4 regions of the Glutamicibacter sp. BW77 genome follow, and region 3 is predicted to be linked to each of the others. Evidence: riboswitches for the same ligand, from Rfam matches in the RefSeq annotation. Region 3 holds a riboswitch; each other region holds the start of a gene.
The links. A riboswitch is a leader RNA that binds a small molecule or an ion and turns the genes downstream of it on or off. The one in region 3 is predicted to bind S-adenosylmethionine.
Positions count from the first base shown of each region.

Region 1: linked by a shared signal. The riboswitch ahead of CIK74_RS00425 (hypothetical protein) and the one ahead of CIK74_RS10940 (ABC transporter substrate-binding protein) in region 3 are both predicted to bind S-adenosylmethionine.
Region 2: linked by a shared signal. The riboswitch ahead of CIK74_RS07340 (flavin reductase family protein) and the one ahead of CIK74_RS10940 (ABC transporter substrate-binding protein) in region 3 are both predicted to bind S-adenosylmethionine.
Region 4: linked by a shared signal. The riboswitch ahead of CIK74_RS16750 (acyl-CoA dehydrogenase family protein) and the one ahead of CIK74_RS10940 (ABC transporter substrate-binding protein) in region 3 are both predicted to bind S-adenosylmethionine.

Region 1 is NZ_NRGT01000006.1:52,544-56,754, forward strand. Features, by position in the region: gene CIK74_RS00410 (hypothetical protein) at 1-377, opposite strand, end outside; gene CIK74_RS00415 (helix-turn-helix domain-containing protein) at 514-1,077, opposite strand; gene CIK74_RS00420 (DinB family protein) at 1,289-1,888, shown strand; SAM riboswitch class IV at 1,990-2,102, shown strand; gene CIK74_RS00425 (hypothetical protein) at 2,120-2,386, shown strand; gene CIK74_RS00430 (VIT1/CCC1 transporter family protein) at 2,450-3,553, shown strand; gene CIK74_RS00435 (LOG family protein) at 3,606-4,211, opposite strand, start outside.
Region 2 is NZ_NRGT01000051.1:41,060-45,270, reverse strand. Features, by position in the region: gene dnaB (replicative DNA helicase) at 40-1,395, opposite strand; gene CIK74_RS07340 (flavin reductase family protein) at 2,044-2,544, opposite strand; SAM riboswitch class IV at 2,651-2,766, opposite strand; gene CIK74_RS07335 (PQQ-dependent sugar dehydrogenase) at 2,956-4,059, shown strand.
Region 3 is NZ_NRGT01000065.1:27,664-31,874, reverse strand. Features, by position in the region: gene CIK74_RS10950 (methionine ABC transporter permease) at 1-330, shown strand, start outside; gene CIK74_RS10945 (MetQ/NlpA family ABC transporter substrate-binding protein) at 356-1,267, shown strand; SAM riboswitch class I at 1,561-1,652, shown strand; gene CIK74_RS10940 (ABC transporter substrate-binding protein) at 1,774-3,411, shown strand; gene CIK74_RS10935 (ABC transporter permease) at 3,423-4,211, shown strand, end outside.
Region 4 is NZ_NRGT01000082.1:36,738-40,948, forward strand. Features, by position in the region: gene CIK74_RS16745 (GntP family permease) at 1-1,165, shown strand, start outside; SAM riboswitch class I at 1,645-1,735, shown strand; gene CIK74_RS16750 (acyl-CoA dehydrogenase family protein) at 1,790-3,016, shown strand; gene CIK74_RS16755 (acyl-CoA dehydrogenase family protein) at 3,050-4,211, shown strand, end outside.

The sequences.
Region 1 (4,211 bases), on a different contig from region 3:
GCCCGGTCCACTTCATGGAACCCCAGGGTGAAACCCACCGAGAGAACTAACGACTTGATGGCAATTTCGTCGAGTTCGTCCGCCACGTATATGAGCTGTACCGGGCCAGCAAGCACCAGCAACAACACGGCCCAAAGCCCATAAACCCATGAAGTTTTAGCCTGAGCCATCTGTGGGTAGCGTGAGCGCCGATAAATAGTGCGAAGTCCCAACACTAAGATTACGCCGGCAAGAATCGCGGCACCTAGAATGAAAAAATTACGTTGGGTGCGAATCAACGTCATGGTCACACCAATGAGGACACCGAGAATTGCAGACATCCACCAATTGGCAGAGCGTAGTTCCGACTGTTCAGCCCGTGGCTCACTTTCCGTCACGGAGCTCCCTTCGGTTATTTAGCGGCGTCGATTAACGTTGTTGACACTATTTCAAGGATACGCTTTGAAATTTATCTAGCTAAAACGGTCAGCCGCTCGTGGCTAAAATTTTCCCGAACGAACCGCTCACTGTCATTCAGAGTAAGAGAGTCCACGTGACTACGGCTGTCTGATCAGTCGTATTTTCCCAGCTGTGTGGCTCGCGGCCCGGAAAAGTCACGGTATCTCCTGCGTGCAATTCGATACGGTCCTCGGGCAACACCAAAGTGAATCCGCCAGAAATCACATGAAGCACTTCCACCTTGCAGTCCACCGAATATAGTTCGGCTTCACCCGAACCCTGTGGCGCAACCTCGGCCCTAATCATTTGCACACGTGTTTCGGTGCGTGGGGTGACAAGTTGTTCGGTGATTCCCTCACCACCTAGGGCAATGCGTGGTGCTTCTTGAAGCCTGACTAGTTTTGTTTCGGGCACAGAAAAAAGTTGGCCAATTTCTATTCCCAACACATCGCAGAGCTTGAGCAATGTCGACACGGATGGGCTTGTCAGGTCCCGTTCGACCCGAGACAAGAAACCTTTAGTCAGCCCAGACATTTCGGCGACTTGGTCGATTGTTAGCCGGCGCGTTTGTCGTACGCCTCGCAAACGGGCGCCAATATTGATCGCTGCGCCGGTGGGTTCTACGGGCAGTGTTTTCATGAGCTCCCACCATTTTTGTTGCCAAGACGCCACGGGTTGGTGGTCCTCGGTCACAGATGTGGCCAAACCATTCTGATCCGACCCTTACATTGGGCAAGTTTACCAATATGCAACCGGGCCCCGACTTAAGCAGTCGCTGTTCAGATAACCTCACGATCTTAATGTCGTTTCAGCCCTGTCCATTGGACGCGACTGAAATTAGACTCGGCGCATGGACACCATCAATGATCCGTCCGCCCAAAGGCTTCGCGCCTATTTAAATGAGGCACGTAGCACCGTGCTTTGGAAGTGCGAGGCGCTGAGCGAAGAATTGGCCCGCCGTCCGATGACGCCTACCGGCACCCATATGCTTGGCATCGTGCACCACCTAGCTGTGACCGAATATGGTTACTTTGGTGAATGCTTGGGGCTACTCCCTAACGATGATCATGTACTCGAATTGCTGCAAAGTGAGGATTCACAAATCGATTTTTTGCCTCCGGCAGATTATTCGGTTCAAGACGTGCTAGAGCTGTACCGAAAATCCGTCGCCTTCGCCGAAGCGGCGTTGGATAATTTAGAGTTAGCTTCTCCGGCCGTCATCCCTTGGTGGTCCATTCATCGCCACAGCACCGTAGAACATCTCATCGTGCATATGATCGCGGAGACCTCCAGGCACGCCGGACAGCTTGATATAGTTCGTGAGCTGCTCGACGGTCAGGTCGGCCTTCGTGAACAGGCTCTAAATCTCCCAAGTTACAGTTCCGCTCAATGGCAAGAGCAATATTCGCATTTGCAACAGCTTTCGCAAGAGGTAGTCCAGCGTAAGTAGAGCGCTGAGCGGTTCGTCCTCGGCGAGCGCAGGGCCGGTAAACCTAGTATTACGTAGCACTACGTGGGCGCAGCTGGCGTCGGTGTAGCATCGTAATGTTGCTTCACGAGATGCGGCGCCAAGCTCCGACTGGCCGCGCACCAACCCCAGGTTCATGGGTGGTTCGGATGAAGAAGCGGTCCGTGCGCCGACCGGCTGCGGGCAAGAGCTCTCTTGAGGGTACGTGTTGCCATGAGTATCAATGTTCTTCCGATTATCGATCTGCAAACCGGTCAAGTGCAGTTTCCACTGCATGGTCTCTGGGTTAGTTATTTTGTCACCAATCCTCGACGGCTGGCCGAATCCCTGACTCGTACCGTACGAACCCCCAGTTTTGATGTGTCCCGAGAAGAACTCTCTGTTTTTATCGCCGTCACCGGGCATAATCACGGTATCCCCCACGTATTTAGCCTTGCCAAATTCCCAGCTTTCACTTCGCTCACTAAACTGAACAGTTGAACCTACCTCGGATCATTAGCCTGCCCGCTAGATCCACTCTGTCTCAGGAGACTCATCCCCGTGATGACCCAAAGCTCAACACCCCAGCCCACCAAGGTACAAATACGTCGTTGGCGTAAATATATGGCCGACGAAGTCGCCGAAGGTGCGATTTACCGTGAACTAGCGGTAAAACGCACCGGGCAAGAACACCAGATTCTGCGCGGACTGGCGGAAGCCGAAGAACGCCATGAAAACTACTGGCGTGCAAAACTAGGCGAACACGCCCGCCCGGTCCGCCCCTCGTTGCGACGGACTATGTTGCGTTTCATGGCCCGCCATTTTGGTTCCGTCTTTGTCCTGGCGCTAGCCCAGCGCGCCGAAGGAAATTCTCCTTACGCCACCGATCAAGATGCGGCCCCGCAAATGGCTGCAGATGAACAGGTCCATGAGGAGGTTGTTCGGGCCTTGGCAACCGCGGGTCGCACCCGACTATCTGGCAACTTCCGCGCAGCAGTTTTCGGAGCCAACGATGGTCTCGTTTCAAATTTGGCGTTGGTTATGGGTATTGGCGCTACCGGGGTGGCGTCTTCGTTTGTGCTCTTCTCCGGTATTGCCGGTTTGCTGGCAGGTGCGCTGTCCATGGCAGCCGGCGAGTTCGTCTCGGTGCGTTCCCAGCGCGAGCTGCTCTCCGCATCACGTCCCACTCAGGTCACACTCTCTGCGGCTCAGAATCTAGATTTGGACGCGAACGAATTGGTCTTGATTTATAAGGCCCGAGGAATGAATGATGAGGATGCAGAGCACCGTGCCGCCGAACGCATGGGTCTGTTCACCTGTGACTGCAACCCCTCGTTCTCGCTCCACCCGGAAGTGCGCTCGGCTGAACTTGAACGCGAACATGAGGAACTTGGTTCGGCTCCGGGAGCGGCCATGTCTTCCTTTATGTTCTTTGCCTCTGGCGCAGTCATCCCAATTCTTCCCTATATCTTTGGACTCTCCGGTCTTCCTGCGGTGATTGTTGCCGTGGTCTTGGTCGGCATTGCGTTGCTTCTCACCGGAGGTATCGTTGGTTTGCTCTCCGGGGCTTCCCCAGTAAAACGTGGCATGCGCCAGCTCGCCATTGGTTTGGGTGCTGCTGCGGTTACGTACTGTCTGGGTCTGCTCTTTGGAACCTCGGTAGCGTAGCGCTCACTGCCTATCTGGCCGCCGCCCAAGGTGGCTGCGGCCAGAAGCTTTTTTAGAACCGTGTGCGGCGACGCAACGGGGTCATGGTTTCAATGAATGCGACCGCTTCGTCCACGGTGTCTACCAACGCAATTCGGTCTTCCATGGCCCGGCCAACTGCCAGCGCTTGGAGCAGTGGCCAGACCGGTAGTTCTTCGCGCCAATGTTTTTCTCCGACCAAAACGATAGGGGTGACGCGCGCACCGGTCGCATAATAGTTCTCGCAGGCATCTTGGAATATTTCTTGGACGGTCCCGGCAGCGCCTGGCAACACTATGATTCCGCCGTTTGATTGTTCGAGCAAGATCGCTTCGCGAATGGAATTCGTGAAGAACTTGGCAATATGTGTGGCAAAGAGGTTTGGTGGCTCATGTCCATAGAACCAGGTGGGCACGCCCAACGAATGATTCTTGCTAGGAAATTGCTCACGCACTCGTACCGCCGCGCGCGCCCACATAGTGCGATGGCGGATAGCGTCGGGTGCCTGCGCCAAAATATCCAAGGCGGCAACGATGTCTTGGGGCTCATAATCGGCAAGCCAAGCACCTGCATTAGCTGCTTCCATCGCACCGGGGCCCCCACCGGTCACAATCGAGTAACCCTTACGCGTGAGAGTGGT
Region 2 (4,211 bases), on a different contig from region 3:
CTCGAGCCCAACATTTTTGCTTTGGTTCAAGGCAAATTCTTAGCCATCGTTTTGCATGTTGCTGAAGCGCGAGTAGTGGCCTTGGAAGGCCACGGTGATGGTCTTGGTAGGACCTGCACGGTGCTTAGCGATGATCACGTCGGCTTCACCCGGACGATTTTCCTTGTCATACACGTCATCACGGTGCAGCAAGATGACCATGTCGGCGTCCTGCTCGATCGAACCCGATTCACGAAGGTCCGAAATCATTGGCTTCTTGTCGGTACGTTGCTCGGAACCACGGTTCAGCTGCGACAGGGCAACCAGCGGAACGTCTAGCTCCTTGGCCAGCAGCTTGAGGTTACGTGAGAACTCAGAGACTTCCTGCTGACGCGATTCCACGCGCTTACCGGAACTCATCAGCTGGAGGTAGTCCAGGATGATCATGCGCAGCTCATTGCGTTGCTTGAGCCGGCGGCATTTCGCACGAATTTCCATCATGGACATATTCGGCGAATCGTCGATGAATAGTGGCGCTTCGTTCAGCCGTCCCATGGTGGTGGCAATCTTGGTCCACTGCGCGTCTTCTACCGAACCCTTACGCAGGTCCTGGAGCTGAATGGACGCTTCCGCCGAGAGCAGTCGCATCGCAATTTCATTGCGGCCCATTTCCAAGGAGAAGAAGACGGTAGCCATATTGTTCTTAATGGCCGCCGAGCGGGCGAAATCCAGAGCAAAGGTTGATTTACCCACTGCCGGACGGGCCGCGATGATAATCATCTGTCCGCCCTTCAAACCTTGGGTCAGCTCGTCGAATTCGTAGAATCCGGTAGGCACACCGGTAATTCCGTCGCCGGCATTGGCGGCGTTCTCGATTTCATCAACTGTTCCTTCGATGATGTCCGAGAGGCGTACGTAGTCTTCACTATTTCGGTTTTCGGCAACCTTGTAGACCTCAGCCTGGGCTTCATTCACGATGGCGTCAACTTCGCCATCTGGCGAGTAACCCATCTGCACGATACGTGTTCCGGCATCCACCAGACGGCGAAGCACCGCCCGCTCACGGACAATCTCAGCGTAGTAGCCGGCGTTTGCGGCCGTTGGTACCTGTTGGATGAGATTGTGCAGATAGGCAGCTCCACCGACGCGGGCGATTTCGCTGCGCTTGGTGAGCAGATCCGAGACGGTCACTGCATCGGCAGGTTCACCACGACCGTAGAGATCGATAATTGCATCGAAGATTGACTCGTGGGCTGGACGATAAAAATCTGTTCCACGCAACACCTCAACCACGTCGGCGATGGCATCTTTAGACAGCATCATGCCGCCGAGAACCGACATTTCGGCAGGAATATCCTGCGGCGGGGTACGACCCGCCTCAGAACCCTGACTTTCGTAGACCGGTTCCGCACTCATAACAGACACTTCCATCCCCTATTGAACCTCTGGGAAATACCCTTGTGCCCCGATGGCAACGCTCAAGCATGTCACTGCCGACCGACGCTATAGCGTCAGCGGTACCTGTGGATATATCAGTCCCAAAGCCAACACTAGGTCTCTTATCTATAGCCGTAAACTCGGTTATCCACAAGATCTGTGGATAAGCATGCTCTCGCTGTGGATGACCCTGTGCGTGACTTGGGGAGAAGCTTGTGGATTACCACACTTAAACTCATTGAACTATGAGTTGACTAGTATAAATATATTTTGACGCCTGTGGATAGAAAGTTTATTTCTTTGTAGAGACAATCTTCTCAACTTACGTTATCCACAGGATAAAGTCCGGAATTACGGTGTATTTCGCCTTATGATGGAACTTATCCACGCACTGTCCACATGCATGTGGACAGTTTTGTGGATAATCAACAGTCTTAGAAGTCGGTAGTCACAGCGACTATAAGCTACTGAGTCGTAACTTTGGGCGAAGTAATCCACAATTAAGCTCAAAGTCGCCCGCGTCGACTTGTGACGCACGGAGTCCCGGCATCAACTCGAGACCTACTGCTTAAACAGCATCGCGCCGCCGGCCTCTTGATCAAGAGGCCGGCGGCGCGAAAAAGCTATTTAGACGAATTCCGGGACCGGTAACGAGTGAAATCGTGAATCATGGAAGATCGATGGAAGATGCTCGGCCAGCTTATGGCCATGAACTTCTAGCAGTACCACCCAGTGATCTCCCGCTTCTACCTCACTATAAATTGAGGTGTCGAGCCATAGTGTGGAGTCCTCAATGAACAATGAACCATCGGCGCTACTGTGTGTATTAATACCGAGGAACCGATCGCCCTTCTTCGATGCGATCTGCCCGCAGACTCCTTCATTGCGCTCACTGAGCACTGAGACACCTATGCGGTTAGCACCGCGCAACTTTGGCCAGGTATTTGAGGTTTTCTGCACCGCAAACATCACTAACGCGGGTTCCAGTGAGACCCCCACGGTGAACGAGGAGGCAACAATTCCCGTCTTCTCACCGTCGATATCGGCGCAAAGCGCGGCAACTCCGGATGGGTGCTGCGCGAAAACTTTGCGTAACGTCAGCGCGTCAAGCTCTTGATTCAAAGACATGCTTTGCTTCCTTTACTTCATACACATCGGTACGGCGACGGTCGGCGACAGGACAAAAGCACCTACTGCTTACTTTGGCCCGCCGTCGAAGGTTTTACGCCTCGATGTGCGGTACTTGTATCGTGCGGTGTTGCACGACACCGAATCCTCACCTGGAGCACCCCGCTACCGTATAGAGGGTTGCCGGCCAGCTAGCCAGGGCTTTTGCTGACGCTCATGATTCTGATTAAACGATATTGGGCAACGTGCGTAACCGTCAAACAAATCGCTTCGCAAATCGAAATATTCGAGCTGAAATTCGATGAGTACCCATTTTTTGTTGGCAAATCAGAAAATTATTCATTTTTAGCGCTGCTCAGACTTATCCCAAAACTCCCTTGCGCATTAAACCAAAGTTGCTAGCCTGATCCCATGCGTCCCGGACCAGTAGCCATCGGTAAAACCACTGCTTACCTCGGTATTGCCCTGGCCTGCGCTGTTTCCATAACGGCCTGCACTGCGCAGCCATCAGCACCACCAGTCAACGTCTCCAACAGTGGTTCTGCATCACAAACAGCCGAACCCCGCATCGTTGCCGATGAGCTAAATGCTCCCTGGTCAATGGTTTTCGCGGAGAGTACGCTCTTGGTTTCAGAACGTGATTCTGGACGAATATTGGAAATAGACACGGAAGGAAATCAGCGGCAAGTTAGCAAACTCAACGACGTAGTTCATGGTGGTGAGGGTGGACTGCTCGGGCTGGCTTATCAACGGCCATACCTGTTCGCCTATTCGACCGCCGCCGAGGGGAATCGAATCCAGCGCTTTGAGGTAACTGGAGAGGCTGGAAATCTGAGCCTCACAAATCCACAAACGCTTATTTCAGGGCTACCTTCGGCAACGATCCACAATGGCGGACGGTTGGCCATCGGACCAGATTTGATGCTCTACGCAACCGTTGGTGATGCCGGAAATGAATCTTTGGCCCAAGACCTAGACAGCTTCGGCGGAAAGATCTTGCGACTAACCATCAACGGTGAAGTTCCGGAAGATAATCCTTTTCCCGATTCTCCGGTGTTTAGCTTCGGTCATCGTAATCCGCAGGGACTCGCCTGGGCTAGCGATGGAACCATGTACGCCAGCGAGTTTGGGCAAAACCGCTGGGACGAGCTGAACCTGATCAGAGCGGGTGCCAACTACGGGTGGCCGGTCACCGAAGGTATCGCCAATAATGCTGACTACGTTGACCCGCTCCAGCAATGGAGCACTGAGTCTGCGAGCCCTAGTGGCATGAGTATTCACCAGGACGTACTTTATGTGGCTAACTTGCGTGGTGAACGGTTGCGAATCATCGATTTGAGCTCACCGAGTGATTCCACCGAAGCCTTCACCGGCCGCTACGGAAGGTTTCGGGACGCAGTAGTCACTGCTGCCGGAGAGCTTTGGGTATTGACCAATAACACCGATGGCCGCGGTACCGCACAGGAATCTGATGACAAGATTCTCGGTATTTTTCCCGCAAAGTTTAGTCAGTGACATAGTCACTGACCGCTGAATTTCGCCCACTCGACGCAATGAGACTGCGTTTCTTTGTTTGACCCTGAGGTTCATGCCACGATATTAGATGGAAGTGCTTCAGCTCACATGGACAAATTGAAGTAAACCACAACGATGAATCGAAGGATGTC
Region 3 (4,211 bases):
CAAAACGCGTTGAACGACCTGCCCAAGGAAAACCTTGCAGTCGGTTTGGTGACCGGTGGATCCCCGTTGCAAATCATTGGCTCCACTCAAGTACGCGAGGCGTTGCCAGCACTTGCCTCAGCGATCACACTGAACACCATCTCCATGGTCGAGTACTCGGCGATCGCCGGAACTATCGGAGCCGGTGGTATCGGATATCTTGCGGTGACCTACGGATACCAGCGTTTTGATATGAACGTCATGATTGCGACCATCCTCGCACTGATCGTGACCGTGCAAATAGTCCAATTCCTCGGCGACCGTATCGCCCGTGCGCTGGCACGCCCCTAAGCGCCCTCAAACAAACGAGAAGATCATGACAACTTCACCCAATGGCCACGTTCACGGCTTCACCCTTCGCAAAAACACCGCCAAGTTGCCCTGGACCATCGCCGCTTGCGCGACCATCGTGGCACTCGTACTTGGCGCACTTTTAGTACAGCAACGATCTACGCCCGCACTCGCAGCCAATCAGCCAAGCAAGACAAAGTTCAAGGTCCACTACGAACCAGCGATGGCCGGGGAAGAGCAGATACTGAAATACGTCGCCGAGAACATTGCACCGGACTACGGAATTGAAATTGAAGCCGTTGGGTTGCAGGATTCGATCCAGGCCAACCGCGCCGTGGCCGAGGGGCAATTCGATGCGACCATTTTTGAACACGAGTGGTACATGAAACAGTCTGCAGAGGCCGCCGGTGTTGATCTCACCGCAACCGTAGAGCTCTATCAGTGGGGCTTCGGGTTGTACTCCAGCCGGTATGGCTCGGTCGAGGAACTGCCCAAGGGGGCGACACTGCTACTTCCCAATGACGTCGCGAACCAGGGCCAGGCGCTCTGGCTGCTCGAACGCGAAGGTCTGCTCGGCCTGAACCCAGACATCGAACCACGCACTGCCAAAATGGCTGACGTGGTAGACAATCCGCATGAATTCAAGCTGAAGGAAGCGGAGCTGATGACCATGCCACGCATGCTTGACGACGTGGATGTCGCGATTGGTTATGTCTCACAGTTTGATGCCGGAAAAGTGGGTCGAGATAAAGGACTCCTGTTCCCTGAACCACCGAGGACTTTCGCCTCAAAGCTAATTTTTGGTACCAAATTCTCCAAGACCCCTGACGCTGCAAAACTGATTGAGGTCTTCTCCGACCCGCGGTTGCAGGAGTATCTGGAAAGCACGGAAGATCCCTTAGTGCACGGTGTACTGACTCCGGTATCGGCGAAGTAGCGTATCTGGCAACCAAGCCGAACTGAAAGGTCAGTTCGAACTATCTCGGTTCGAACTGACCTTAACTTTTAAGATTTTTCAGCTGAAATTAACGCGCAGTTTTGGAGTACCGTCAAGGAATAATTTGTAACAGCGTCACGAAGTGACTTATGACGAGATCTTGAGAAGAATGTGACGCGTTTTTCCGTGTCGAGCAGCTCGCAGATGGCTTCGTGACGCGTATATGACGTCATGGTTGGTCACACCATAGCCCCGGGCACAGACTTGAATTATTCGGAAAACACACCGAATGCTAACCATCCAGAGCGACTGAGAGACCTGGCTCGTTGACGTCGCAGCAACCGTCCTTTAGCAGGAGCGGTGCTAAGGCCAGGACCGATGGAGATTGCTAGATTTCGCAACGGTCCACACAGGGGAGAAGTCTGTCTTTTCCCTTCCCGCAACCTTGCGGTAGGGCCAGGATCTAGGCGTAATCCTCGGGAACTTACCGAGAGGAACACCAGAAAATGCGCAATAAGAACCTTGGTCTTAAGACCGTGGCGTTGCTGGCAGCAGTTGGATTAACGTTGACAGCCTGCGGCGGAAGCAACGCAACGGGTCAAAGCTCCGATCCTACGACGGCCGCAGGTAGCGGAACGCCGGTGGAAGGCGGAACCTTTACCTTCGCGGAAGTCACCCCGATCAATAACTGGCAGACCCAGGCCGCACGATTCTATGAGAAGGCCAATGTGCTCAACTCGGTACTGGACCGATTGACCTACTTTGACGTTGAATCCGGGAAAGTTGTGGGCTGGATTGCCTCGGACTTCACCGCGAATAAGACGCAAACGGAATTCACCTTTACTATCCGCGACGGTGTAACTTTTTCGGACGGCACGGACCTAGACGCCAAAGCAGTGCAAAAGAACCTAGATGCCCTGGGCTTAGGCATTAAATCGGCACAGATTCAGCCCAACGTAGATTTCGCCGCTTACAAAAGCTCCGAAGTTGTAGACAAGAACAAGGTCAAGGTGACGCTGAAGCGCCCGGATGCTAACTTCCTCCGTGCGACGTCTTCGGTCACTGCCGGGCTAGTCTCCCCGGAGACCCTGAAGCTGGATAACGCAGGACAAACAGCGATCGCGAAAATTGTTGGTTCCGGCCCGTTTGTCTTTGAATCCGAAAAAGCCGATGAAGAAGTTGTTTTTACCAGCCGGGATGATTACGCCTGGGCGCCAGAAACCGCAGCAAACCAGGCAGATGCCTACCTGGAAAAGTTGGTGATCAAATACCTGCCCGAGGTGGCCCACCGTGCTGGTGCCGCGCAATCAGGCCAGGTTGATCTGGTCCGCGGGCTGCAACCGGTAGACGAGGATGTGCTCAGCGCTGGCGGTGGCCAGGTATTGGCCGCGCAGGGCGTCGATCTGACAACTAACCACGCAGCGATACGCATCGGCTCAGGCAAGCTGAATGACCCGAAGGTGCGCCAGGCATTGCAGGTAGGTATCGACCGGCAGGCGTTGAAGGACACGGTGCTTTCTGACAGCTATGTCCTCGCCGGTTCGATCCTCAACCATCAGGCTCCAGGTTTTGTGGACCTTTCCGCAGAGCTTGGCTATGACCCGGAAAAATCCAAGTTGTTGCTCGAGGAGGCTGGCTGGAAGGTGGGTACGGATGGGATCCGTGAAAAGGACGGCAAGAAACTTGAAATCACAGTAGCCAGCTCGAATAACTCTGTGGTCATTAAGCCTGCTTTTGAACTGATTGAGCAGCAGTGGCGCCAGATCGGTGTTCAGCTGGTGAACCGTGCTGCAGATAATTCTTTCCTCACTAACGCCATGGTCGATGACCAGATCGAATTCTTCGGAACAAGGCAGTTTGCCTACGGAGGCCTGGGCCCGGTTTATGCACCGGCCACTAATAACCAGACCCTCAATGCAGACAAAGAACTGAACGACCTGTTCACCCGTGAGCAGGCGGCGACCACCGAGGAAGAACACCTGAAACTCGTGGAAGAAGAACAGCGTGAGCTGGTACTCGACAAGGCGCTGACCCTCGTGCTGTGGGATGAAGTGCAGGTATACGGCGCCAATAAGGACGCGCATATCGACTTCACTTCCGGCACCGCACCAATCTTCCAGGGTGCTTGGAAGAGCAACGGTTAAGGAAACACATCATGGGTGGATACATTGCTAAACGCATAGGGCAGGCACTACTGGTGATTTTGTTGGCCTACACCGCAGTATTTCTGGCGGTGCAGGCATTGCCGAACGACCCGGTGACAATCTTCCTTTCCGCAGACTCCTCTGCCGATCCGGCCACCATCGCACAGATGAAGGCCTACTACGGATATGACCAGCCGCTGATCGTTCAGTATCTCAATCAGCTTGGCGGGCTATTCACCGGGGACTTGGGGTATTCGTTGTCCTCGGGGTCGGCGGTATCCACCCGCATCGGTGAGGTCATCGGCTCTACGTTGATCCTCGCCGGTAGCGCCTTCGCATTGGCCATTGTGCTCGCGGTGCTCTTGACCGCGGCAGCTAGCCTGTCGCGCAACAACACAGTGCGCAAAGCGTTGCTCAACTTGCCACCGTTGATGATTTCGATTCCCGTGTTCTGGCTTGGGTTGGTGCTGTTGCAGATCCTCGCTGTTCAGCTCGGTGTGATGTCCTTATTCCCCGACGGCTCATTGCTCGCGTTGGCGGTGCCGATCATCGTCTTAGCAATTCACCTCAGCGCACCCATAGCGCAGGTGCTGATCAAAAGCGTGCAGGAAGTGAACCGGCAGCCATTCGTTGATGTGCTGCGAGCTAAGGGAGCCAGTGAATCCTGGATCTTCTACCGCCACACCCTGAAAAATGCGGCACCTTCGGCTCTATCCATTGCGGGTATTACGGTCGGCACGCTGCTGGCTGGATCGGTTATCACCGAGACCGTCTTCGCCCGTGCCGGTTTGGGGCAGTTG
Region 4 (4,211 bases), on a different contig from region 3:
CCTCTTCGGCACGATGATCGGCATCATCCTGGAGCGTTCCGGGGCCGCGATCTCCATGGCCGATGCGCTGATCAAGGTGCTGGGCACCAGATTCCCCAACCTGACGCTGTCGCTCATCGGCTACATCGTTTCCATACCGGTCTTCTGCGACTCGGGCTACGTGGTGCTCAACTCCCTGCGCAAGGCCATCACCCTGCGCACCGGTGTTTCCACGCTGGCCACCTCCATTGCCTTGATGACCGGCCTGTATGCCACCCACACCATGGTCCCGCCGACCCCAGGACCGCTGGCAGCCGCCGAGTCCATCGGCATCGCCGACAACCTCGGATTGATCATCGCCATCGGCCTGCCGGTGGCAGTGGTCTCGGCCATGGCCGGGCTGTTCTATGCCAGCCGCTTCAACAAGTCCACGTGGACTCCGCTGCCATCCGAGGATGAGAACGACATCTCCGAGCTCGATTACGAGCAGCTGCGTGCAAGCTTCGGCAAGCTGCCAAGCCCTGGCTTGGCCTTCCTGCCGATCCTCGTTCCGCTGGTCTTGATCTGCGCGGCATCGATTGCCAAGCTTCCATCGCATCCCTTCGGCGAAGGCGCCGCACTGGAAGCACTGTCCTTCATCGGCACCCCGGTGATCGCGCTGATCTTCGGTTTGCTCGCCGCGACCTTGCTGCTGAACGGCAATAAGAAGCTTGCCGACTTCAACGAGCAGATGCACGAAGCCGTGCGCACCGCGGCGCCCATCCTGCTGATTACCGGTGCCGGCGCAGCCTTTGGTGCTGTGCTGGCAGCCTCGGAGCTGACCACGATCCTCTCCGATTCGCTCAGCGGCTTGGGTCTCGGACTGGCTGTGCCATTCCTGATCGCCGCGGCATTGAAGTCGGCGCAGGGCTCATCCACCGTGTCGATGGTGACCACCTCGGCGCTGGTCGCCCCGATGCTCGGATCCCTCGGTCTGGACTCCGAACTGGGCATGGTGCTCAGTGTCCTGGCAGTTGGCGCCGGCGCGATGGTCGTCTCGCATGCCAACGATTCCTACTTCTGGGTGGTCTCCCAGCTCAGCCGCATCCCGGTGATCACGGCCTACAAGACCTTGAGCGTGGCCACCGCCATCCAGGGCACCGCCGCATTTGCTACCGTCTGGATCCTCGGGGCATTCCTGCTCTAGTAAATCCAAGAAGCCTGCATAAACCAATAACCGCGCCATCAGTGGATGGCGCGGTTATTGGTTTAACTGGCGGGATGGCCGCAATAGGCAAGGCTGCAACTTCGAGCACAGCCCAGCTTTCCCCATTGACTTGCTGGCAAGGATTACGGGCATGGGAACAATGACCGGCAATCCGGCCATCTGGGATGCCTGATCGCTGGATCCATGATCCACCCCCGCATTCGCTGACGCTTATCGCTGTCGGCTAATTGAGAAACCGAGATCCCCCTGACAGGTGCCCGGTCGATTGATGCTGGATCCGGATATCAAGCTCTCCGATCGCCGATGACGTAACCTCCAGAAGTATGACGGCGTCCCAGCGCCTTCGGGGCGGTCCAAGTCCGCCGGAAATCTCGCTTTGTGACGACTTCTGACCGACTATTCCGTCGGATGACGTGCTCCTTCCATCCGCTCATGCCGCGGTGTTTCACTCGAAGTACCAACCATCCAGAGCGGCTGAGAGACCTGGCTCGACGACGCCGCAGCAAGCCTGCATTCGGCAGCTAGTGCTAACGCCAGGTTCGATGGATCAGCAGAAAGCAACTTTCTGCTTCCTTCGGAGCAAGACTCTAAGGGAGAACGAAAATGACCGTACTGAGCACGCAACTGCCCCGCGTTCCCTACACCGGGAGCGCAGACGAGGCCGAGCTCGCCCACTGGCGCGAGATCGCCGAGCAGGTCGCGGCCACCCTGGCCGCGGACGCGCTGGAGCGCGACCGCAAAAACGAGCAGCCCTTCGCCGAGGTGCAGCTGCTGCGCGAGGCCGGGCTGCTGAACCTGCTGGTTCCGGCCGAATTCGGGGGAGCCGGAGCGCACTGGGCCACCGCTTTTGAAACCATCCGCATCCTGGCCGCGGCCGACGGGTCCATCTCCCAGCTGCTGGCCTACCACTACATCAACCAGTCCGGCATCGCCTTCTACGCTCCGGCCGAAGCCCAGGCCGAGTGGTGGCAGCGGACCGTGGCCGGAGGCTGGCTCTGGGGCGATTCGGTGAATCCGGTGGACCCACAGCTGACGCTCACCGCGGAGGACGATGGCTTCCGGCTGAACGGTTTCAAGCGTTTCTCCACCGGCTCCGGAGTCGGCGAGGTGATCGTCGTCAACGCCGAGGTCTCCGGAGGCCCGCGACACGGCGAAGTGTTGGCCTTCGTCCTCCCGCGCAACCGGGAAGGGCTGGAAATCGTCGATGACTGGGACTACCTGGGCCAGCGCTTGAGCGCCTCGAACTCGCTGAAGTACCACAACGTGCGCATCGAGGCCGCCGATCTGCTCGGGGCGGTGACCGACGAGCCGGTCTCCACCCTGCTCACCCCCGGGATCCAGCTGGCCTTCGCGAACTTCTACCTGGGCATCGCCGAGGGCGCGTTGGCCCGCGGCAAGCAAATCCTGCTGGGCCGCAAGAACGCCTGGTTCCTCTCGGCGGCGGAGACCTACTCCCAGGACGTCGTCTTCCAGCGCACCGTGGGCGAGCTGAAGGCGCGCACCGCCGCGGTGGCCGCCCTGGCCGAGAAGCTCGGCCGCAAATTCGATGCGCTGCTGGCCAAGGCGGGGAATGTCACCCAGCCTGAACGCGCGGCGCTGGCGGTGGAAATCGCCGAGGCCAAGGTGGTCTCCACCGAGATCGGCGTGGAGGTCGCCAACCGCATCTTCGAGGTCACCGGTTCCTCCTCTACGCAGAATGATGTGGGCCTGGATCTGTTCTGGCGCAATGTGCGCACCCACTCGCTGCACGACCCGGTGGACTACAAGAAAATCGAGGTCGGCGCGTACTTCCTGCGCGGGGAAACCCAGCCGCTCTCGCTCTACACCTAAACCTCAACCGCACCCACGGATTGGACCGAACTGATGACCGTACTTGCCACCGCCAACCGCCTGGCTGAATTGAAAACCCGCTTCGCCCCGCACTTTGAAAAGATCGCCGCCGGCGCCGCCGAACGCGACCGCAGCGGAGAACTGCCGCACCAGCAGGTGGCCGAGCTGGCCGCCGCCGGCTTCGGCGCATTGCGCGTCCCGGTCTCCCACGGCGGGGCAGGGGCCACCTTGGCCGAGCTCTTCGAATTGCTCGTGGACTTGGCCGCCGCGGACTCCAGCATCGCCCAGGCCTTGCGCGCCCACTTCGCTTTCGTCGAAGACCGCCTGGTAGCCGCCCCGGGGCCGGGGCGCGACAAGTGGCTGGCCCGCTTTGCCGCCGGGGAGTTGGTGGGGAATTCCTGGACCGAGATCGGCACCGTGAAGGTGGGCGAGGTGATCACCAAGGTCACCCCGGATGGCGAGGGAGGGTTCCTGGTCAACGGCACCAAGTACTATTCCACCGGCTCGATCTTCGCCGACTGGCTGGATACCTACGCCGAGCGCACCGATACCGGCAAGCGCGTGATCGCCGCGGTCAACCGGCACCAGCCCGGCGTGGTGCTGGCCGATGACTGGGACGGCTTCGGACAGCGCACCACCGGCACCGGAACCTCCACCTTCACCGACGCGGTCGTCGCCGAAGAGGACCTGATCGACTTCGACACCCGCTTCAAATACCAGACCGCGTTCTACCAGCAGGTGCTGCTGGTTGTGCTGGCCGGGTCCGCCAAGGCCGCCGAACGTGACTTCGCCGCCGAGCTGAAGGCCCGCAAGCGCACCTTCAGCCATGGCGCCGCCAACGTGGCCGCCGAGGATCCGCAGCTGCTTCAGGTCATCGGCGAGGTATCCGCCACTGCGTTCGCGGCGGCCGGAACCGTGGAACGCGTGTCGCAGTCCCTGCAGGGAGCCTATGAAACCGCGTTGGCGCGGCACGAGGGCGAAGTGACGTTGGAGGAAGACGAGGCGGCCAATGACGCGGCCGAGCTGGCCAGCGCGCAGGCCCAGGTGGTGCTGACCCCGCTGGTGCTCAACGCGATCACCCACGCCTTCGACGCGTTGGCCGCTTCGGCTACCAGCGTTTCGAAGAACCTGGACCGGCATTGGCGCAATGCCCGCACCGCCGGAAACCACAATCCGTGGGTGTTCAAGGCCCGGC